DNA from 4 places in the Methylobacterium komagatae genome. Region 3 is predicted to be linked to each of the others. Evidence: predicted binding sites of a transcription regulator. Region 3 holds the regulator's gene; each other region holds the start of a gene.
The links. Region 3 encodes LexA, which represses DNA repair genes until DNA is damaged. Its sites were predicted from a motif close to TGTTCNNNNTGTGTTCNG; they were not measured.
Positions count from the first base shown of each region.

Region 1 (5,404 bases), 2.0 Mb from region 3:
AGGACGAAGAGAACGACTGGGAAATCCCCCAACTCATCCTTCCGCCTCCCCCGAATCAGCCCATGGCCCAATATAGACCGGGCGCGACTCACGACACAAAGCCGATTGCGGGATCGGTGAACAGGAAACGGAATCGCCGCCGCCGCTTCCTGTGCAAAACCGATTCCCGTGGAATCAGACGCCCTCGCTCAGGCCCGCAGCGCCCGCCGCAGGGGCTGCCGTGGTGGTGCTTTTGGCCTCCAGAGCCGCGACGCGGGCGGTCAGGGCCTCGTTCTGGGTGCGCAGGGAGGTCACGAGATCGCGCAGCACGTCCAGCTCCTCGCGGGAGGCGACGTCGAGGTCGCGGATCAGCCGTTCGGCCTGGGCGCGCACGACGGTCTCGGCTTCGCGGCGGACGCCCTGAGCGGCGCCGGCGGCATCCGTCATCAGGCGGGCGAGGTCGTCGAACAGACGGTTTGAGGGGGGCATCTCGGTCTCCCGGATCGGTCGCCGGAGGCCGCGCCGGCGGCGCAGGCGGATCCGGGACCGGCAAGCGCTCCGACATAGGAATCTCGCGCGGCCGGGGCAATGTCGGTGGCGCGCGATGCCCCTGAAACGAAAACGCCCCCCGGCGAGGCCGGAGGGCGAGAAGGGCTTTACATGCCCCGGCGCATCATACGGCGCTCCATGTGGCGGCGCATCATGCGGCGCTCCATGTGCCGGTGCATCATGCGACGCTCCATGCGACGGTGCATCATGCGGCGCTCCATCGGGGTCATCCGCACGGCTTCGGTCATCGTCTCCGGGGCGGCGATGCCGGCGGGGGAGGCGGGGACGGCCAGGGCGGGGGTCGCCAGCGCCGCGCCGAACAGCGACGCGAAGGCGGCGGCGGTCAGGGTCAGTTTCCTCACGAGGGAGACTCCAATTCTTCCGTTTGCCGGGATCAGGCCCGGTTCGTCCTCCCGCAAGGGGAGGTTCGAGGGAGAAGTCTCGTGCCGAGTGGGCACGGCGGACCTAGCCGGTCCGCCGTGAGTAACGGTCAAGTCAGAGATTCGTTTCCTCGAAAGCTGCGACCCATTCGGCGCAGATGCCGGAACGGACGATGTCGCTGCGGGTGAACTCCACGATCGGGATCGGCATCATCCGGCTCTTGATCAGGTGGATGACCGTGCGCAGGCCGGAGGTTTCACGAAGGTCGGTCTGCGAGACGTCGCCGTTGATGATGACCTGGCAATCGTCGCCGATGCGGGTCAGGAACATCTTGATCTCGTTGGTGGTGGTGTTCTGCGCCTCATCGAGGATCACGAGGCAGTTCTTGAAGGTGCGCCCGCGCATCACTTCGAAGGGCACGATCTCGATGTCGCCGGCCTTGAGGGCGATCTCGAAGGCGCCTGCGCCCATTCGTTCCTTCATCGCCTCCGTAAGGGGGCGACCCAGGGGGCGATCTTCTCTTCGAGGGTTCCGGGGAAGAAGCCGAGCGACCGTCCCGAGGGAACGTTGGGCCGCGTGATGACGACCTTGTTGATGCGGCGCTGACGGAGCTGATCGGCGGCGCGGGTTCCGGCGATGAAGGTTTTTCCGGTGCCGGCGGGGCCGAGGACGATGACTTGCGGAGAGCGGCCGAGGGCTTCGAGATATTCGGCCTGACGGTCCGTCAGGGGTTGGATCGGGCTTAAATGCCGTTCTTCGTCGAAGCGTGTGCGATGGAGGCGGGACGTACGATCTTCAACCAGTTCAAGGCGTGCGCGGCGTCTCTTCATGGGTCAACACTCCAACGGGACGGGCCTATCTGGACGTGTTACTGAAATGACGTAGTCTACGTACTCCTGCTGTTCACAAGCATTTCGACGAGCCAATTCTTGTCGCTCATCGAAGTTCCGGGCCTTCGAAGGTTGCCTGTGGAGTGTAAATCATTTCACACCCGGAACGGAGCCGACGAAGCAACCGACGCACCAAAATCGGCTGCGCGGCAGATTTGTTCGCCGGGTGTGACTCGCGGGTGACGGTTTCCGGCCTCGGCGAGGAAAAGGCGAAGCTTGCCGCCCCGCCGTGTCCCTGCGGCCACGTTCAGGCAGGCTGGACGAAGCTTTCCAGCACCATCTTGCGGCCCGCCTTGTCGAAGTCGACGGTGAGCTTGTTGCCGTCCACCGCCGCGACGTTGCCGGGGCCGAACTTGGTGTGGAACACCCTCTGGCCCTCGCTGAAGGCCGAAGGCGTGCCCGTCGATTTGGCGATCAGCTCGCCCTCGATCTGCCGGGGGCCGGAGGAGACGCCCCGTCGGCCGGGGGAGGCGCCGAAGCCGCGCCCGCCGGAATTGGCGTTCGTCCGCTCCTGCGTCCGCTCCTGGGCCCGCTGCCAGCCGGGCGTGCCGTAGCTCGATCCAAACGGCTGCGGGTTGCGGTCGAAGCGCGAGGCGCCCGCCGAGTAATGGGCCGGAGCTTCCACCACGTCGACGGAGGCGGCAGGCAGTTCGTCGATGAAGCGCGACGGGATGGTCGAGGACCAGAGCCCGTGGATACGGCGGTTCACGGCGAAGGAGAGCTTGGCGCGCTTGCGCGCCCGCGTCAGCCCGACATGGGCGAGACGGCGCTCTTCCTCGAGCCCGGCCCGGCCGCTTTCGTCGAGGGCGCGCTGGTTCGGGAACAGGCCGTCCTCCCAGCCGGGGAGGAACACGGTGTCGAATTCGAGCCCCTTGGCGGCGTGGAGCGTCATCAGCGAGACGCGCTCGGCGCCCTCGGCCTCGGAGGCTTCCATCACCAGAGAGACGTGTTCGAGGAAGGCCGCCATGTCGGGAAATTCCTCCATGGAGCGGACGAATTCCTTCAGGTTCTCCAACCGTCCGGCGGCGTCGGCCGAGCGGTCCTTCTGCCACATCTCGGTGTAGCCAGACTCTTCGAGGATCGTCTGCGCAACCTCGCTATGCGGCTGGCTTTCCACGAGGCGCGCCCAGCGGGAGAAGCTCTCGGTCAGCGCCCGCAGCGTCTGGCGGACCTTGGGCTTCAGCTCGTCGGTCTCGCAAAGGCGGCGGGCGGCGACGAGCAGCGGCACCCGCTCGGCCCGGCCGAAGGTGTGCAGTTGCTGGAGCGTCGCGTCGCCGAGGCCCCGCTTCGGCGTGTTGACGATCCGCTCGAAGGCGAGGTCGTCGCTGACATTCATCGTGACGCGCAGATAGGCCAGCGCATCGCGGATTTCGGCCCGCTCGTAGAAGCGGGGGCCGCCGATCACCCGGTAGGGCAGGCCGAGCTGGACGAAGCGGTCTTCGATCTCGCGCATCTGCGCCGAGATGCGCACGAGGACGGCGATCTCCGAGAGCGGATGCTTCTTGGATTGAAGCGACTCGATCGCCTCGGCCAGCAGCCGGGCCTCCTCTTCCGAATCCCAGGCGCCCGTCACGGTCACGGGCTCACCCGGCTCGTCCTCGGTGCGCAAGGTCTTGCCGAGTCGGCTCTCGTTCTTGGCGATCAGCCCCGAGGCGGCGGCGAGGATGTGGCCCGTCGAGCGGTAGTTGCGCTCCAGGCGCACCACGGTGGCGCCGGGGAAATCGTGCTCGAACCGCAGGATGTTGTCGACCTCGGCCCCGCGCCAGCCATAGATCGACTGGTCGTCGTCACCGACACAGGCGACGTTCTTTCGCTTCTGTGCCAGCAGCCGCAGCCACAGATACTGGGCGACGTTGGTGTCCTGATACTCGTCCACCAGGATGTAGCGGAACCGGTCCTGGTAGCTTTCCAGGATGTCCGTGTTGTCCCGCCAGAGCTTCAGGCAGAGCAACAGGAGGTCGCCGAAATCGACCGCGTTGAGGGTGGCGAGCCGGGCCTGATAGGCCGTGTAGAGCGCGCCGCCCTTGCCGAAGGCGAAGGAGGTCGCCTCGCCCGGCGGCACCTGATCCGGCGTGAGGCCGCGATTCTTCCAGCCATCGATCAGATGGGACAGGGAGCGGGCGGGCCAGCGCTTCTCATCAATGTTCTGGTCGGCCAGCACCTGCTTCATCAGGCGCAGCTGGTCGTCGGTACCGAGGATGGTGAAGTCCGACTTCAGCCCGACCAGTTCCGCGTGGCGACGCAGGATCTTGGTGCCGATCGCGTGGAACGTGCCGAGCCACGGCATGCCCTCGCCCGCCGGACCGATCAGCGTGCCGATCCGGTGCTTCATCTCCCGCGCGGCCTTGTTGGTGAAGGTCACGGCCAGGATGTCGAAGGGCCGTGCGCGGCCGGTCGAGATGAGGTGCGCGATGCGCGTGGTCAGAACCCGCGTCTTGCCCGTGCCCGCACCCGCGAGGACGAGGATCGGCCCCTCCGTCGTCTCGACGGCGAGGCGCTGTTCCGGGTTCAGCCCGTCGAGGTACCCATCCGAATCCCGCCTCAGCGCGCCGAGGGCGCGGGCGGTGATCGAAGCGGAGGGGCCGTCCGCGGCGGGCAGGGCGTTCGGGCGGTTCTGCATCGTCCTTCACTGGACCAAATCGCGAACGGCGTCGAGGCCGCAGCCGCCCGTGCGTCCCCTGCGCGCGCCCGGAACCCCGTTACGGGCCGAGGCTTGTTCTCCCATACGCCCACCCGACAGCCGGAAGGCCGAGACATGTCCAACACGAACCGCCTCGCGGGGATCGCCCTCGCCGCCGCCATTCCCCTCGCACTCTCGGCCGCCCCGGCCTTCGCGCAGGTGCAGCCGAGCAACCCGAACGCGGCCAACCAGTCCATGTCGACCATGAGCAACAACCGCGCGGTGCAACAGGATTCCACGAGCCAGAACAACACCACGATGATGAACATCCAGCGCAGCCAGAACGCGGCCCCGCCGCCGCCGCCCGCGCCGATCCCGCGCGTCGGCCGCTAGTGCATCGATCCAGATGGAGGCGTCAGCCGTGTCTGGAAAAATTGATGCAAGAACAAAAACCTAGGGCAGGGACGCATGAACGAAGTGAGTGCGTCACTGCACTAAGACGCTATCAGGCGACGCGGGATTCACCTCGGCGCAAAATGCCTTGGCGAGGCTCGCGCGGCCTCACGCTCGTCATGCTATAGGCGCGGTCGGGTGGCCCATGGGGGCACGCGGTCGCGCGCCCTACGGCGCGTCGCGATGTGAGGTCTGGAACCGGAACGGTGCGTGATCTGCTGACCGCGCTGGCAGGCGCGATCGTCCTCGTCCTGATCGCGGCGCTGGCCGTTCCGCCCTTCATCGACTGGACGGCCCATCGGGCCTTCATCGACCAGACGCTGTCGCAATCCCTCGGACTGCCTGCGCAGAGCCAGGGCCGCATCGAGGTGCGGCTCCTGCCATCCCCACGCCTTCGAGTCGACCGGCTTGTCCTCGGCGCGAAGGGCGGTCCTTCCCTCGATGCCCGCTTCGTGAAGGCCGAGATCGCCCTGGCGCCGCTGCTCAAGGGCGAGGCGCGCTTCACCGAGACCCGGATCGGCCGGGCCGAGAT
Region 1 covers NZ_JBHSWN010000001.1:1,545,277-1,550,680, forward strand. Annotated here, with positions in the region: gene ACFQE0_RS07480 (accessory factor UbiK family protein) at 175-468, opposite strand; gene ACFQE0_RS07485 (hypothetical protein) at 636-890, opposite strand; partial or broken gene ACFQE0_RS07490 (PhoH family protein) at 1,024-1,739, opposite strand; gene ACFQE0_RS07495 (ATP-dependent helicase) at 2,047-4,419, opposite strand; gene ACFQE0_RS07500 (hypothetical protein) at 4,555-4,812, shown strand; gene ACFQE0_RS07505 (AsmA-like C-terminal region-containing protein) at 5,079-5,404, shown strand, end outside.
Region 1: the regulator LexA is predicted to act here: its motif matches at 4,430-4,447, upstream of ACFQE0_RS07495 (ATP-dependent helicase).

Region 2 (5,404 bases), 1.9 Mb from region 3:
CGCTCCCTCGCCAGCCTCGGCCGCCCAGGTCCCCTAACCCCCGGTGTGTTGTCCGTCGCACGGTTGGGCTGTCTGCTAGCCGGACGCCACCACTCGGCGCCGGCGACGCCTCAAGTCTCCCGTCGAGCGAGGATGTGCCTACCAGAGACCGTGGGTGGCGGCAGCCTCACGCGAGCTGCAGACGCCCCAGCCTACAAAACCGCCCGCGGCCGGCGCCTGGCTCGCCAAGGAGCCTAGCCCCCGCATCCTCCTGGATGCCCGCGGCCTCTACGGTAGCCGCCAGGTCGCGGCACGGCAAGTAACCCCGCCATCCTCCAGTGTACCCGTGAGGTCGGGGTCGACTTCGACTACACGGGGCCAGGTCACCACGGTTGTGGCGCACAGGCAGGTCGCTCGGGGCTGAGGCCGCCCCCGCCTCGAGGGAACTGGGGTGACAACACGTTGAGCTCGTCACCTTAGGTAAGAAGCTCAACCTCAATGTTGTCGTGGCACCAAATCTTTCCAAAAGGAGTATCAACCTCAATGTGAAAAAGATCAACCTGACCAGACCTGTGGAAGTACATCAGATTTTTGTCTTTGAGACAACCATCAACTTCGCAAATGATGTAATCGCGTTTGTCGTATCCATCTTTTGATGACCACGACTTGATGCCGATATACTTTAGAACCCGGCCTTGGTAGTCATCTTCATTTCCAATGAGGTCGCTTGGAGAGAGACGAACCTGCTCCTTCTTCGTCGGCGCGAGTGCCGACTTGGCCTGAGCCCAGGCGCGGCGCATCGCTCCAGCAATGTGAGCCCGTGCGCGTTCACCAGCAATCGAGGCAGCCTCTCTGGCCAAGTTCCAGGCCTGGCGCATGATCGCGCCGAGATCGTATCGAGTGCTCTTTGACATTCTGACGCATCCATCGAATACATAGATTTCATGCACGATGTTGTTGCCAGATTATCGAGATGTCCAGCTAACAGGGCTGTAATTGTTCGGCGCTATATCGCGTGCGGCTCAGAGAGTTGCCACGCGGCAGGGGGCGACATCTCTGTGGCCCTAGCGCGGGTCAGAAGCGGTCTTACGCGCCCGAAGTTGGACGCCTTGGCAGAAAGTGCCAAACCGCCGCCTGATCGCCGAGCGAGGCGCTATCGCGGCTGCAGACCGCTGTTCTTATCCACAGCCAAAGTACGGTTTTCCGTGGCGCCCCCGCTATCGATGTCCCGGCCGAGCCGGGAGTGGCCATTCCGCCGTTATGATGCAGCGCAGCAAGAACGGTGGTGCCTAGTCTCCGAGGAAAGGCCAGGCCGTCGGGCGGCTATCAACAAGGTCCGCTCGGCGACACGGATGAGGGCGCCGCCCTGACCGCGGAGGCCCTGAACGCCGCGATCGAGTTTCTCGACGAGTTGCTCGCGAAGCGCGGTGATGAAGATCCTGCTCCCTAGACCGGTCGTCGCCCTCTGGAAGGGCGAACTGCGGCGCGCCGGACGCCGGGAGATTGGCGGGGTCCTGATGGGCGAGGCTGTCGCCCCGGACACGTTCCGTGGCGTCGAGGCCAGCGTGCAGCGCGCCGGCGGGACCGCGACCAGCTTCGTACGCGACCTCGGGCATCATGGCGACGCGATCGGCGCGCCCTATCGAAGGACGGGCCACGACTAAACGCGGTTCAACTACCTCGGCGAATAGCACTCGCACCCGTCGTTTCCGACGGCGCCCAGCCGCGATGACCTCACCACCATGCATGAGCTTCTCGCGCAGGGCCGGATCAGCGCGACCTTCGCATGCCTGTTGATCGTGCGGCTCCGGCTCTTCCGCCGCCTCGACGTGGGAGCCTACGTCTTCACGCCCGAGGGCGGGATGCAGAGCGTGACGGTCGTGCGCGAGCGGTAGCGGCCGGCGTCGCCGACTACACCGGGGTCGCATCCTCGGCCTTGAGCGCGCCCGTCACGCGGGCCGGGTCGACGCGCAGCCTCTCGATCCAGTCCGCGAGGTTGGGCGGCCGGTACCCGGGATTGTCACGCCAGCGCGCGAAGACGCTGCCGTCGATGGTCTCGTTGATCCGCCAGGTCGTGCGCTCGGAGCCGACCGCGGGCGGCGCCCCTACCGGCCGGTGGAAGCGCGGCGTGAACAGGCGCAGGAGCCTCGGGCCGAAGGCGGCGTAGGAATCCGCGATCTCCGCGTTCGGGGCGGGCGCGTCCAGGGAGAAGCCCGGCCGAAAGGCGAGGCCGTGCTGGGCCGCCTTGTCCAGGATCCACTTCAAGGGGGCCTGGGCGAGGATGTCACTCGGGTAGCCGCCGCCGACGTTGGCGTGGGCCCCGACGAACCAGCGCTGCTCGATCGCATCGAGGCTCCGGCGCGGGCAGGTCGCGACCTTGTCGTTGTCGGCGGTCTGCGTCCAGAAGGTCGGCTCGAAGGCCCGACGCTGCTCGTCGAGGGCGAGCGCGTGGAAGGCGTAGGTGTTTGAGCGGTAGAGGTGGGTGTCGAGGAAGCGGTACTTCGCGACCCGGGTGCGCAGGCTCGACAGCGGGTTGCCGACCGATCCGACCGTGTCCCATATCCCCATGAACTTGACGTCGGCGGGCACGCAGTGGGCGACGAGCCAGCGCTCCTCGATGCCGGCGAGCCGCGCCGGGTCGGTGACGAGCAGCGTGCGGATCGTGGGCTCGGTGCGGCGGCGGTAGCGGGCGTAGAGCTGCTCGATCGAGAGCGGGGCGCCCGGCCGGAGCACGCCGCACTTCGAGATCAGGCCGGACAGGCTGCGCGCCGCGTAGGCGCCACGGCTGAAGCCGAAGATGAAGATCTCGTCTCCCTCCTCGTAGGCCTGGACGAGCCAGGTGTAGGCGTCGACGATCTCGTTATCGAGGCCGTAGCCTACGATCCCGCCGCGCACCTTCTCACCGATGCGGGTGCCGACGCCCTGGCTGTAGTAGACGAGCTGCCCGGGGGCCGTCGGGTCGCACAGCGACTTCAGGCGCCAGACGTTCGTGTTGTTGTTGAGCGTGTTCCAGGTGCCGTCGAGGAAGATGGCGAGACGCTTCATGGCGGATACCCCCGGTATCGCGGGACGGCGACGTGAGGCGGTCCGGACCGGCCCAGGCGCAGCTCAACGCTCACGGACCGGCGACGTTCCTGATGCGTTCCTGGGCGGGCCCGGCGACGAGCGCCAGCGCCCTATCCCCGTTATCCACAGCCCTCCACCGCGCATGCCGGAGGCCAAGCTCGGCCGCTTGGCGGAACCCGGCCGCCATGTTCCACTTTTGTTCCGTTGGATTCGGAGCACGCGCATGCAGGTCTCGGGCGTCACGATCGGGTTGCCGACACCGATCCCCATCCTGGCGAAACCCGTGCGTGCCGGCTTCCCGAGCCCGGCCGACGACTTCATCGAGGAGGAGATCGACCTGCAGCGGCTGCTCGTCGCCAACCGGCCGGCCACCTTCCTGGTGCGGGTCGCCGGCGACAGCATGATGCTCGCCCGCCTCTTCGACGGCGACCTCGCGGTGGTCGACCGCTCCCTGACCCCGCGCAACGGCGACGTCGTGGTCGTCGACATCGACGGCGAGCGCTCCTTCAAGGTCTGGCGCCGCCAGGGGCCCCGGGTCACGCTCTCCTTCGCCAACCCGCGCTTCCCCGAGTTCCGGCTCTCCCCGGACGCCGTGGTCGAGGTCTGGGGCGTGGTCTCGGGCTCGGTCAACCCGAGGCGCCGGAGCGGCGAATGAGCGCCCGGGCCTACGCGCTCTCGGACGGGAACAGCTTCTACTGCTCGTGCGAGCGCGTCTTCGACGCGAGGCTCGCGCGGGTGCCGGTCATCGTGCTCTCGAACAACGACGGCTGCGCCGTCGCCCGCACCAGCGAGGCCAAGGCGCTCGGCATCCGCATGGGCGAGCCGTACTTCAAGATCCGCGCGCTGTGCCGGGCGCAAGGCGTGCGGGTCTACTCGTCGAACTACGCGCTCTACGGCGACATGTCGGCCCGGGTGAACGCGGTCTACCGGGGGTTCTCCCCGCGCATCGAGGTCTACTCGATCGACGAGAGCTTTTGGACCTCTCGGACGTGCGCGAGCGCGACCGTGTGCCGCTCGCGCGCGACATGCGCGAGACGGTGCGGGCCTGGACGGGGATCCCGACCTGCGTCGGGATCGGGGCGACGAAGACGCTGGCCAAGCTCGCCAACCACGTCGCCAAGACGGTGCCCGAGCTCGGCGGGGTCTGCGACCTGACCGACCCGGTGCAGTACGACCACTGGATGGCCCGCATCGCGCCCGACGAGATCTGGGGCGTCGGCCCGGCCAACGCGCGCAAGCTGGAGGCGCTCGGCTGCGTCAGCGCGGCGGACGTGCGCGATCTCGACACCCGGGCGGTGCGCAAGGCGATGACGGTGGTGGGCGAGCGCCTAGTGCAGGAGCTGCGCGGGGTGCCCTGCCTCAACCTGGAGGAGCTCGCCCCGACCCGGAAGGGCTGCGCCGTCACCCGCAGCTTCTCCGACCGGGTCGAGGACCGCGCCACCATGGAGCAGGCGGTCGCCGCGCACGCGACCCGGCTCGGGGAGAAGCTGCGGCGCGAGGGGCTCGGGACCGACCACGTCACGGTCTTCTTCCACACCTCCGAGCACGACCGCGACCGGCCGCAGCGCTCGGTCTCGACGGTGGTGACCCTGCCCGAGGCCACGAACGACACCCTGGTGCTGCTGAAGGCGGCGACGCACGGCGTGCGCAAGGTCTGGCGCGACGGCTACCGCTACGCGAAGGCGGGCGTGGTCACGACCGACCTGGTGCCGCTGGCGGCCTCGCAGCGGGCCCTGCCCGGCTTCGGCCAGGCTCGACCGGGAGCACGGGGTCGCGTTGATGGCGGCGCTCGACGCCTGCAATCGCCGGTTCGGGCGCGGCGCCGTGGTGCCGGCGACGGCCGGGCTCGCCGAGAAGCGCGACTGGTCGACGAAGTTCGAAATGCGCTCCCCCCGCTACACCACCCGGCTCGACGAGTTGCCGGTCGTCGCGGCGGCCTAGCCGGGCGAGCCCGGCCCCTCCCTTTAATGTGATACAACGTCAGGAGGTTGTGCTACATTAGACGGCGCTCATCCCTCGCGCCTTCGGAGGCTTTCCTCTCCGTGGGCAAAGACCGGCCCTGTTGGTCGCCAGCGCGCGGGGCCCTGCGGCGCGCTCCCCCCGATGCAGTGCGGCCAGATCGACCGGGCGAGGCCCGCAACGCGCCCGCGGTTCCCGCTAGCCGCGCTTGGTCATGTTCATGGGCATGCCCTCGCAGCAGCACCCGCCCTTCTTCCCCTTTATGGCGCCGTGGTTCATGGCCATCCCGGTCTTCATGCCGGGCTTGCCGCACATCATGGCGCCCTTGTCCTTGCCGCCGCCGCAGCAGGACATCGCCATTACCGGGGACGGCGCCATCAGCAGCAGGGCGGCCGAGGCC
Region 2 covers NZ_JBHSWN010000001.1:5,417,595-5,422,998, reverse strand. Annotated here, with positions in the region: gene ACFQE0_RS26845 (hypothetical protein) at 456-893, opposite strand; gene ACFQE0_RS26840 (hypothetical protein) at 1,410-1,643, shown strand; gene ACFQE0_RS26835 (hypothetical protein) at 1,722-1,874, shown strand; gene ACFQE0_RS26830 (DUF2235 domain-containing protein) at 1,891-3,024, opposite strand; gene ACFQE0_RS26825 (LexA family protein) at 3,269-3,700, shown strand; partial or broken gene ACFQE0_RS26820 (Y-family DNA polymerase) at 3,697-4,986, shown strand; gene ACFQE0_RS26815 (hypothetical protein) at 5,203-5,404, opposite strand, start outside.
Region 2: the regulator LexA is predicted to act here: its motif matches at 3,232-3,249, upstream of ACFQE0_RS26825 (LexA family protein).

Region 3 (3,257 bases):
TGCTATGACGATCAGGCTATCGCGAGCAATTTGCTAAGCAAATATTTGACTCAATAGTTGTGTAATTTGTTGATGCCCTCATATATCAAATTTGTTAGACGAAACTTGGCAAATGAATAGTCTATAAGACGAAAGCATGTTACGAAAATCAGCATACATATCTCCCTGAGTTGCCGGATTGGCGAGCAATCTGCAGGTTCCGCATGGAATTTCACATTGTCGGCAACGTAAAGTTTCAGAAGCATAACAGTTAATACTATTGGTTGAGTAATTTCGGCGGGATACGTCACAAAAATTACATGGATGATGCGCAGGCATAAGAGGCTGACATTGCGCGAAGACGGGTCGGCTGTCCCCGGCTCGTCTCTTTGGCGGTATCGTCGGCGCCAGCGACTGGCATAGGATATAGTGGCAGTTGAGCGCGAATATACGATATCGATATTTTCAGATCGGTTTCTATAGCATCATGATTGTGGGTATTGTCTGTCTGCTGGCGCTTATCTTCCCGTCGTTGTTGCCCCCACCGAAGGTCGACGTACCAACGCGGATCACGCTGACGCTTGGCTCGAAGCCAAGTCAGCTGGACCGGATCCGGGCGGCCCTCTCTGAGGAGATTGCCGCCGGATCCGTGGCAGTGGAGCCGTTCGGAAGTTGGATCGCCGTGCGCATCAGCAACGGCGTCGTCTTCGCCTCCGGCGAGCCGCACGTCATCCCGGCCAGTCTTGGAATCCTGCACCGGATTGCCGACGTGGTTCAGGCCGAACCGGGGCCAGTGCGCATCGTGGGTTATACGGACGATCAACCGATCCGGTCGGCGCGGACCTTCCGGGACAATCAGGCGCTGTCCCTTGCGCGCGCGGAAGCGGTTGCCGCCCTGATCCGCCCTGCCCTGTCGGAAACCGGACGGATCACGGTCGGCGGGCGTGGCGCGGATGAGCCGATCACCGACAATGCGACGCCGGAGGGCCGCGCGCGCAACCGTCGTGTCGAGGTGCTGATCACCCGGCAGCCGTGAGCCCGGCCGACGATCCGAGGCTTGGCCGCCGGAATCCACCAAGTCGGCGGCACGCCAATGAGCGATGACACGCCGCCGACTTCGAGAATCCGCCCCCTGTCCTTAATGCCAAGCTTGTCTCTTGCAGAACACTTGCGGAACGCTTAACGTGTTCGCGATTTGTTTCAACGCGCCTGCCGCCATTCTGCGAGACCCTATCATGCTCACGCGTAAGCAGCTGGACCTCCTGCGCTTCATCCAGCAGCGGATGCAGGAATGTGGGGTGCCGCCCTCGTTCGACGAGATGAAGGATGCCCTCGATCTCAAGTCGAAATCCGGAATCCACCGCCTGATCACCGCCCTGGAGGAGCGTGGCTTCCTGCGCCGTCTTCCCAATCGTGCGCGGGCGATCGAGGTGATCCGCCTGCCGGATGCCCTCGGGCGTGGTCCGGAAGCCGCCGAGGCCGCTGCTGCCTCGGCGCCAGAGCCGCGTCGATTCACTCCGAGCGTGGTGGAGGGCGGTCTCTCCAAGCAGCCCCCTGCTTCCCCTTCTCCGGCTCAGCCGCGGGCCTACGAGGAATTCCGGGGAGTCTCGATCCCCGTCATGGGGCGGATCGCGGCGGGCACGCCCATCGCCGCCATCCAGAACCAGAGCCACTCCGTCACCATGTCGCCGGACTTCCTGGCGGGTGGCGAGCATTACGCCCTGGAGGTGCGGGGCGATTCGATGGTTGAAGCCGGCATCCTCGACGGTGACCTCGTGGTCATCCGCAAGCAGGAGACCGCCAATACCGGCGACATCATCGTCGCGCTGATCGACGATGAGGAGGCGACCCTCAAGCGTCTTCGTCGGCGCGGCTCCTCCATCGCCCTCGAAGCTGCGAACCCGGCCTACGAGACCCGCGTACTTGGACCGGACCGGGTGCGGATCCAGGGCCGCCTCGTCAGTCTCGTTCGGCGCTACTGATCGAGAGGGAGTTCCGGCTCCGGTGGCGTCTCCTCGGCGGGCTTCCCCGCGGGGGTGGGGCGCCAAGGTGGATGGCGGCCGGACGCATGGGCGTGGAGCGGCGCGATCGAGCCGCCGCTCAGGCTCAGCGAGGCGGCGCCCTGATCGGATAGGCGTCGCCGGTCGAGGACGAGTGGTGCTGCGCAACCCGACGGGGCCGTCAGCGCTGTGATGACGATGGCCGCGCGGGCGCAGTCCTCGGGGAAGGCGCGGCTGTCCTTCACCAGCGCGATCGCCCGTCCATCCGGCAGATGGGCGGTGCAGCCGAGGCGGTCGCAGTGGCCTGGTGGGGACATAGCGAGGAGGTCGGCGGCGCGGCGATCGTCGCCATCGGCTTTCAGCCATTGCTCCAGCACGAAGCGCGAGGGCTTGCCGAGGAGGGTGAGCTGTCCGTCCACCCCCCGCAGGGCGGCGCCCGTTCCCTGGCGATCGACGTAGAGGTCCTGCCGCTGCGGAAAGGCTGCAAGGGCGAGCCCGGCCAGGGCCGGCAGGAGGGCTAAGCGGCGCAGGCGTGAGGCGGGTAGCGTTGCAAGCAGGAGTGCCGCCGCCAGCAGCAGCAGCGCCCCGGTGCCGAAGGCAGGCACCACCAGCACGGATCGTCCGAAACCGGCAATCCATTCGGAAATGGCGAGCATCCCGGCCACCGCCTGCCCCATCACCCACCAGACCGGGCGATCGAGGGCGAAGGGATAGGCCACTGTCCCGAGCACGGCGCAGGGCATCACCACCAGTGACACGAGGGGGAGTGTCAGGGCGTTGCCGAGCACGCCGAAGGGCTGAACCGTCTGGAAATGATAGGTCGCGAAGGGGGCTGTCGCGATTTGTGCGACGAGGGTGGTGGTTAGTGTCCCGACGATCCCCCGTGCGACGAGGCCTGCCATTCGTCCGATCCGGCCCGCGCCAGGGCTGAGAAACAGCCTTCCGTCGATGAGCCGTGCGCAGGCGACGAGGCCCGCCACGGCACCGAAGGACATCTGGAAACTCGGGCCGAGCAGGGCTTCGGGCTCACGCGCGAGGCAGACCAGGGCTGCGAGCGCGAGGTTGCGCAGAGACAGGGCGGGACGGTCCACGAGGATCGCCCCCAGCATGATGAGCGTCATGATCAGGCTGCGTTCGGCAGCGATGTCCCAGCCGGAAAAGGCACAATAGGCGGTCGCCCCCGCCATGGCCGCCCCGGCCGCGATCTTCTTGATCGGCCAGAACAGGGCCAGATGCGGCACCAAGGCCAACAGGGCTCGGACGAGCCAGAACACCACG
Region 3 covers NZ_JBHSWN010000001.1:3,543,426-3,546,682, reverse strand. Annotated here, with positions in the region: gene ACFQE0_RS17685 (OmpA family protein) at 416-1,015, shown strand; gene lexA (transcriptional repressor LexA) at 1,215-1,961, shown strand; partial or broken gene ACFQE0_RS17675 (ComEC/Rec2 family competence protein) at 1,955-3,257, opposite strand, start outside.

Region 4 (5,404 bases), 1.8 Mb from region 3:
CCATCGCAGTGAACGACCCAACGCTTCGCGATTCGGACGAAGCCCTGCTGCTCAATCTCGCTCCGAACCTGCGGCACAGCCGGAACCGCAATTCAGCTCGCTTCTTTTTATCCAGGTGATATCTGAGCGGAGCGCAGCATGCCCACGAGAACGATCAGGCCCGTCATCAAACTCCCCAACGGCCAGGAAATCACTCCCGTCACGGTACTTGCCGACGGCAAGGTGCTGATCAGAGAGGTCAAGCTGAGCGACTGACGACGGGCCGCGTGCGACGCCGGCAGCATTGTTGAGCATGCGTTTCGCCTCTCGCCGCGGGCCGTGGTTTTCAGAGGCATCAGACGTGCGAGAGCGCAATCTGCAAAGCTGACAGGTCAGCTGGGCGCCCCCTCGCATGGATCGCCCGGCTGAGCCGCTGTACGCAGCCGGCATGTCAGCCAGCCCTTCACCCCTCCCGGATGCCGTCGCTCGTTGGCGCAGCGCCCTGGAGAACCTGTCGCCGCATGCCTCGCCCTGCCGCTACCTCGTCCCGGCAAAATGGGCGGCGATTCGCGAGGAGGCGATTGCTTTCTGCAATCAGCACGGCGCCGAAGCTCACCGCCTCGGCTGGACAGCGGCCGAACTGTTCGCAGTTCACCCAGAGCATGGGACGCTCCGCATCGACTACTGCGGGGCCCTCATGATGCCCGGGCTGAACCCGACGGCCGTTGAAGTAGACCGGATTGTAACGGATCGCGGATCCGCCCGCCGCAACAAGCCGGGGCAGGTATGGGGCGTGCCGGTTTGGGAGTTCGCCCGCAAGAGCAGCAAAGCCCAGTAGCGCTGGCTCTCGAGGCTCACACCGCATCCGTTCGGTTGGCCGCCTGTCCGAGCCGCCTCGAAACATTCCGAGTCTATTCCAGCCCGCCCGGTTCGCCGTGGCGGGCCTTCTTTTGTCTCACTTCGCGCCGAACTTCAGCGGCAATAATTTGGGCCTCTCAATCAATTTCTCTCCGTCGAAAGAATAATTGAGGGTTTTCACAATCGTAACTATTTCAGTGTGCAGCGGCTCTAGTTTCAAAGTCTCGTTAAATAGATAGAACGTATCTTCATAAAATGAGTATACGTTTAATCTAAGAAAATGCTTAGCCTCGCTCACAACGGCGTTCAGATGGCTAATTCCGAGACCCTTCATTATCGAGATTGGCTGACCGTTCGCTTCCACGACCGCCTTCGAAAACCGTTCGTCATAATGCGCGAGGGCATTCCTGACGCCCCGTTTTCGCAGTTGAGTCGCCGTTACGCCGCTGAGCTTCCTGCCAAACTCCCTAACTCTATCGAGTCTTAGTTCAGCCGCAGATTTTGACTCGCTCGGCGACTTATCCGCATCATTAAACAAACAGCCGTAGGCAAGCGCCTGATTGAACGCAATCCTGAGCAGCGCGTCCGATATACCATCTTCACTTAAGACATATCCGTATTGGCGATCCTCGAACTTTTCAACTGTAGCCTGTGTCTTGTGTCCGATCTTCCAAATAGCCTGTATGTCATTGACTATATCGCTTAGTGCGTCGATGCCTGCGTCAATAATAAACTCGTGCTTGTCAGAAAATTCGCGTCTCATCGGATAATTGGCTCCTCGAATCGATCACTCTCCAATCCGATAGATTATTGAGATCGGCATTTCACGGGCCCCGGCTTCAATATTGACCTGTTGCCATCACAAGATTTATCTCATGTCTCAATGACGAGATCGAAGGCTCGCTCACGGGGCATCGACCCCATAGGCTTTCACCGTCTCCCGCCCCTCTACAGTGAGAAACCAAGCCCGGCCCTCACGGTGCGCGGTTCGTGAAGCCGGGCGCTCCTCGACCAACCCCATCTCGACAAGCAGCGACATTGCGCTCGGATAGGCGGTGATCCGCAACCCGCCGGGCGTCGACGCGATGGCGCGCAGGGCCGCCAGTTGCTTGCCTCGGAGAGGCGGGACAGGAGTGTCCGCCCAAGCCGTCTTCCTCATTGATGATTTCCACCAGCGTCCACAGCCGTCCACATCGCCCCTCAGGTCTACGTCCGGCAGGAGGATGCCGCCGGTTGAACTACCGCCTAAGGTCAGGCTTGTTCCCGATGTGTTCTAGTCGGGTTCGGGCCGGATGCGAGAGATGTCGAGCGGATTGGTTGGGGATTGGGATCGAGGCCCCGCTTGCGAAGGCTCACGCCGATGAGCCTGCGACGCGTCGCAACGCTACCGGCCGAGGGGCCAAGCACCGTGCGCGTCCCCCTCGTCGGGCCCGCGCTGTGTGCCGGCTTCCCGTCGCCCGCCGACGATTTCCTGGAGGGCGCGCTCGAACTGCCGCGCTGGCTGGTGCCGAACCCGCCTGCCACCTTCCTGATGCAGGTGCGCGGCGAGAGCATGCGCGGCGCCGGCATATTCGACCGCGATCTGGCCTGCGTCGATCGTAGCCTCACCGCCCAACACGATAGCGTGGTCGTGGCGGTGGTCGATGCGCTGCTGAGCTGCAAGCGCTACCGCATGGAAGGCAACAGGCCGCGCCTCGCCTTCGATAACCCGGACCTGCCGACCTTCGCCGTCGACGAGGCGAGCGAAGTCGAGATCTGGGGCGTGGTGCGCTTCACCGTGCGCTGGCATCTCGCGCGGGGGCGGCTGACGTGAGCAGACCGGGCGACAGAGCGCGTGATCGGATCGGCGGCGGCCGGGCCGTCGCGTTGATCGACGGCAACAGCTTCTATTGCTCCTGCGAGCGCGTGTTCGATCCCAAACTCGCCCGCGTGCCGGTGATCGTGCTGTCGAACAACGATGGCTGTGCGATCGCCCGCACGAGCGAGGCGAAAGCCCTCGGCATCCGCATGGGCGAACCGTTCTTCAAGATCCGTGATCTCTGCCGGACCCAAGGCGTGCGGGTCTTCTCGTCCAACTACACGCTCTATGGCGACATGAGCGGGCGCACGAACGCCGTCTACCGGCAGTTCAGCCCGCGGGTGGAGATCTACTCGATCGATGAGAGCTTCCTCGACCTGTCGGACGTGGCCCCCTTGCTCCGGGGCGAACTAGCTCGTGACCTTCGCGCCACCGTGCGCGCCTGGACCGGCATCCCGACCTGCGTCGGGATCGGGCCGACGAAGACGCTGGCCAAACTCGCCAATCACATCGCCAAGACCGTCCCCGATCTCGATGGCGTCTGCGATCTGACGGATGTCGCCGCCTATGAGCACTGGCTGTGCCGGGTGGAGGTCGGTGAGGTCTGGGGCATCGGCCGGGCCTCGCTCGCCAAGCTGGAGGCGATGGGCGTCGAGAGTGTCGCGGATTTGCGGGACCTCGATCCCCGGCCGGTCCGCAAGGGCCTGACCGTGGTGGGCGAACGCATCATCCACGAACTGCGCGGCCTCGCCTGCTTGCCGCTCGACCTCGTGCCGGCCCGGCGGAAGGGCTGCGCCGTGACGCGCTCGTTCTCCGCACGCATCACTGACCGGGCGACGCTGGAGGAAGCAGTTGCTGCCCACGCGACCCGTCTCGGTGAGAAGCTGCGTCGGGAAGGCCTCGGCACCGATCACGTCACGGTCTTCTATCATACGAGCGAGCACGACCGGGACGCGCCGCAGCGCTCGGTGGCCACCACCGTCAGCCTGCCGGAGCACAGTTCGGACACGCTGGCGCTGATCAAGGCGGCACGGCTCGGTGTGGCGAAGACCTGGCGCGAGCCGAGTTCTGACCGGCCGGCCTGGCGCTATTCGAAGGCCGGCGTGGTGACGAACGATCTTGCGCCCCTCAGTCATAGCCCGCGCGCGTTAATCGGCGCGCTCGATCGCGAGCGCTCCGGTCCGTTGATGGCCGCGATGGACGCCTGCAACTCGCGGTGGGGACGTGGCGCTGTCGTTCCTGCGAGAGCAGGGCTGACGACGAAACGGGACTGGAACACGAAGTTCGAGATGCGGACGCCTCGCTATACGACGCAGGTGTCCGAGCTTCCTGTCGCTTTGGCCTGACCGCTGGGGCGAGCGAGGATGAGGCGGCGTTCGACGTGGCGTTGAAGATGATCGCTAAGAGTGTGCCGCAACCGAAAGGCAAGGCACCTTAGCCACCGGCATTGCTGACACCTCAGTTAAAGCAAAGTCGACGCGGAGCAGGATGAGGCCGGTCCCGTCTGTAACCTCAAGGTGCCAGTCATCGCAGGACAGAGCGCTCTTTGGATCGTCCTTTAGGATCTCGCCGGCTAGTCTGATCGCTACGATCCGTGCAGTTGCCCAATCGGGGAATTCACTGCCATCAACGTCTAATATACCTAAACCGTCATGAACGTTGAAATGATAGCGCGCCACCTAGAGCCTCCAATGGAAGGCGGGGGGTGTAGCCCTCACTTGCCAGCACGCCTTCAGTGAAGCCAGCAATTGATAGCTACATGGCACGCTAAAACTTGGCATGCACTTTACTGGATTAGCTTCTGATGTGCTGTGGCGATCCGCCACGGCCAAGCTGGTTCGCCGTTAGCAGCATCTGCGACCGCTATAATTGCCCTACTGCACCCTCTCGCTGACCGGCTGGAAGCCACGCCGGGTCGCGAGCCCGATCAGCTCCTCGTCCGTCATGATTAGGTCACCGATCCGCCAGCGCTCCATGTCAGGTCCGTCCGGCGTGATCGGCCAGCCGAGGGCAATAAGCGCCTCGGCCGCGTCTTGCGCGGCAAGGGTGGTGGTGATCGCGGCCTCGTCCATCGCCGCGAGATAGGGCGACAGGGGAGGGCGGCGATCCCGCGTCTAGGGAACGCAGTGAAGCAAGATCAACGGCCTACCAGGGCTTCCCAAGCTGAATGTCGTCGGTTCGATCCCGATCGCCCGCTCCAACTAACCCGCTGAAGCGTATGCTGTTCTGACAGTCTACCGCTGATCTCGCGTCCCCCATCGTACCCCAAAGCGTCCCTTATGGCTGTTCCGCGCCCGTTCCGGCCTTGCGGTGCGCGGCCCGCATCGTCGCGACTGCGCGCGATTTGCCGACTGCGCCGCGTGAGTAGCGCAGGGTGGTGGCGAGCTGGGCGTGAGCGGCTGACGAGCGGATCGCGTCGAGATCGGCGCCCGCATCCTCGGCTTCCGTGATGGCGCCGGCCCACGCATCCATGTTCCACACATTGTCCGGCACGCCGGCCGCCCGCGCCACGATCCGCCACTCTCGACCGTAGGCCGATTCCGCGTAGGGGCGCCCGGCCAACTCGTCTATGATCACCGGCCCGACGCGCCGACCCATGGGAAGCGGGCATCCGGCTGGCCGCGATGGGCGGACCATTGAAGCATCTCGGCCTGGAGACGAAGACAGGCGGCCTCGATCAGGACGCGGCCGGCCGGATCGTCGAGGCCGTAGGGCAGGCGAACGGTGGGCGGGCGATAGCCTGCTTTGACGAGATCACTGCGCGCGCAC
Region 4 covers NZ_JBHSWN010000001.1:5,295,444-5,300,847, reverse strand. Annotated here, with positions in the region: gene ACFQE0_RS26050 (hypothetical protein) at 392-817, shown strand; gene ACFQE0_RS26045 (hypothetical protein) at 935-1,600, opposite strand; gene ACFQE0_RS26040 (hypothetical protein) at 1,742-1,996, opposite strand; gene ACFQE0_RS26035 (LexA family protein) at 2,198-2,650, shown strand; gene ACFQE0_RS26030 (Y-family DNA polymerase) at 2,647-3,981, shown strand; gene ACFQE0_RS26025 (DUF6894 family protein) at 4,036-4,314, opposite strand; gene ACFQE0_RS26020 (hypothetical protein) at 4,510-4,707, opposite strand; gene ACFQE0_RS26015 (hypothetical protein) at 4,913-5,233, opposite strand; gene ACFQE0_RS26010 (hypothetical protein) at 5,209-5,404, opposite strand, start outside.
Region 4: the regulator LexA is predicted to act here: its motif matches at 2,096-2,113, upstream of ACFQE0_RS26035 (LexA family protein).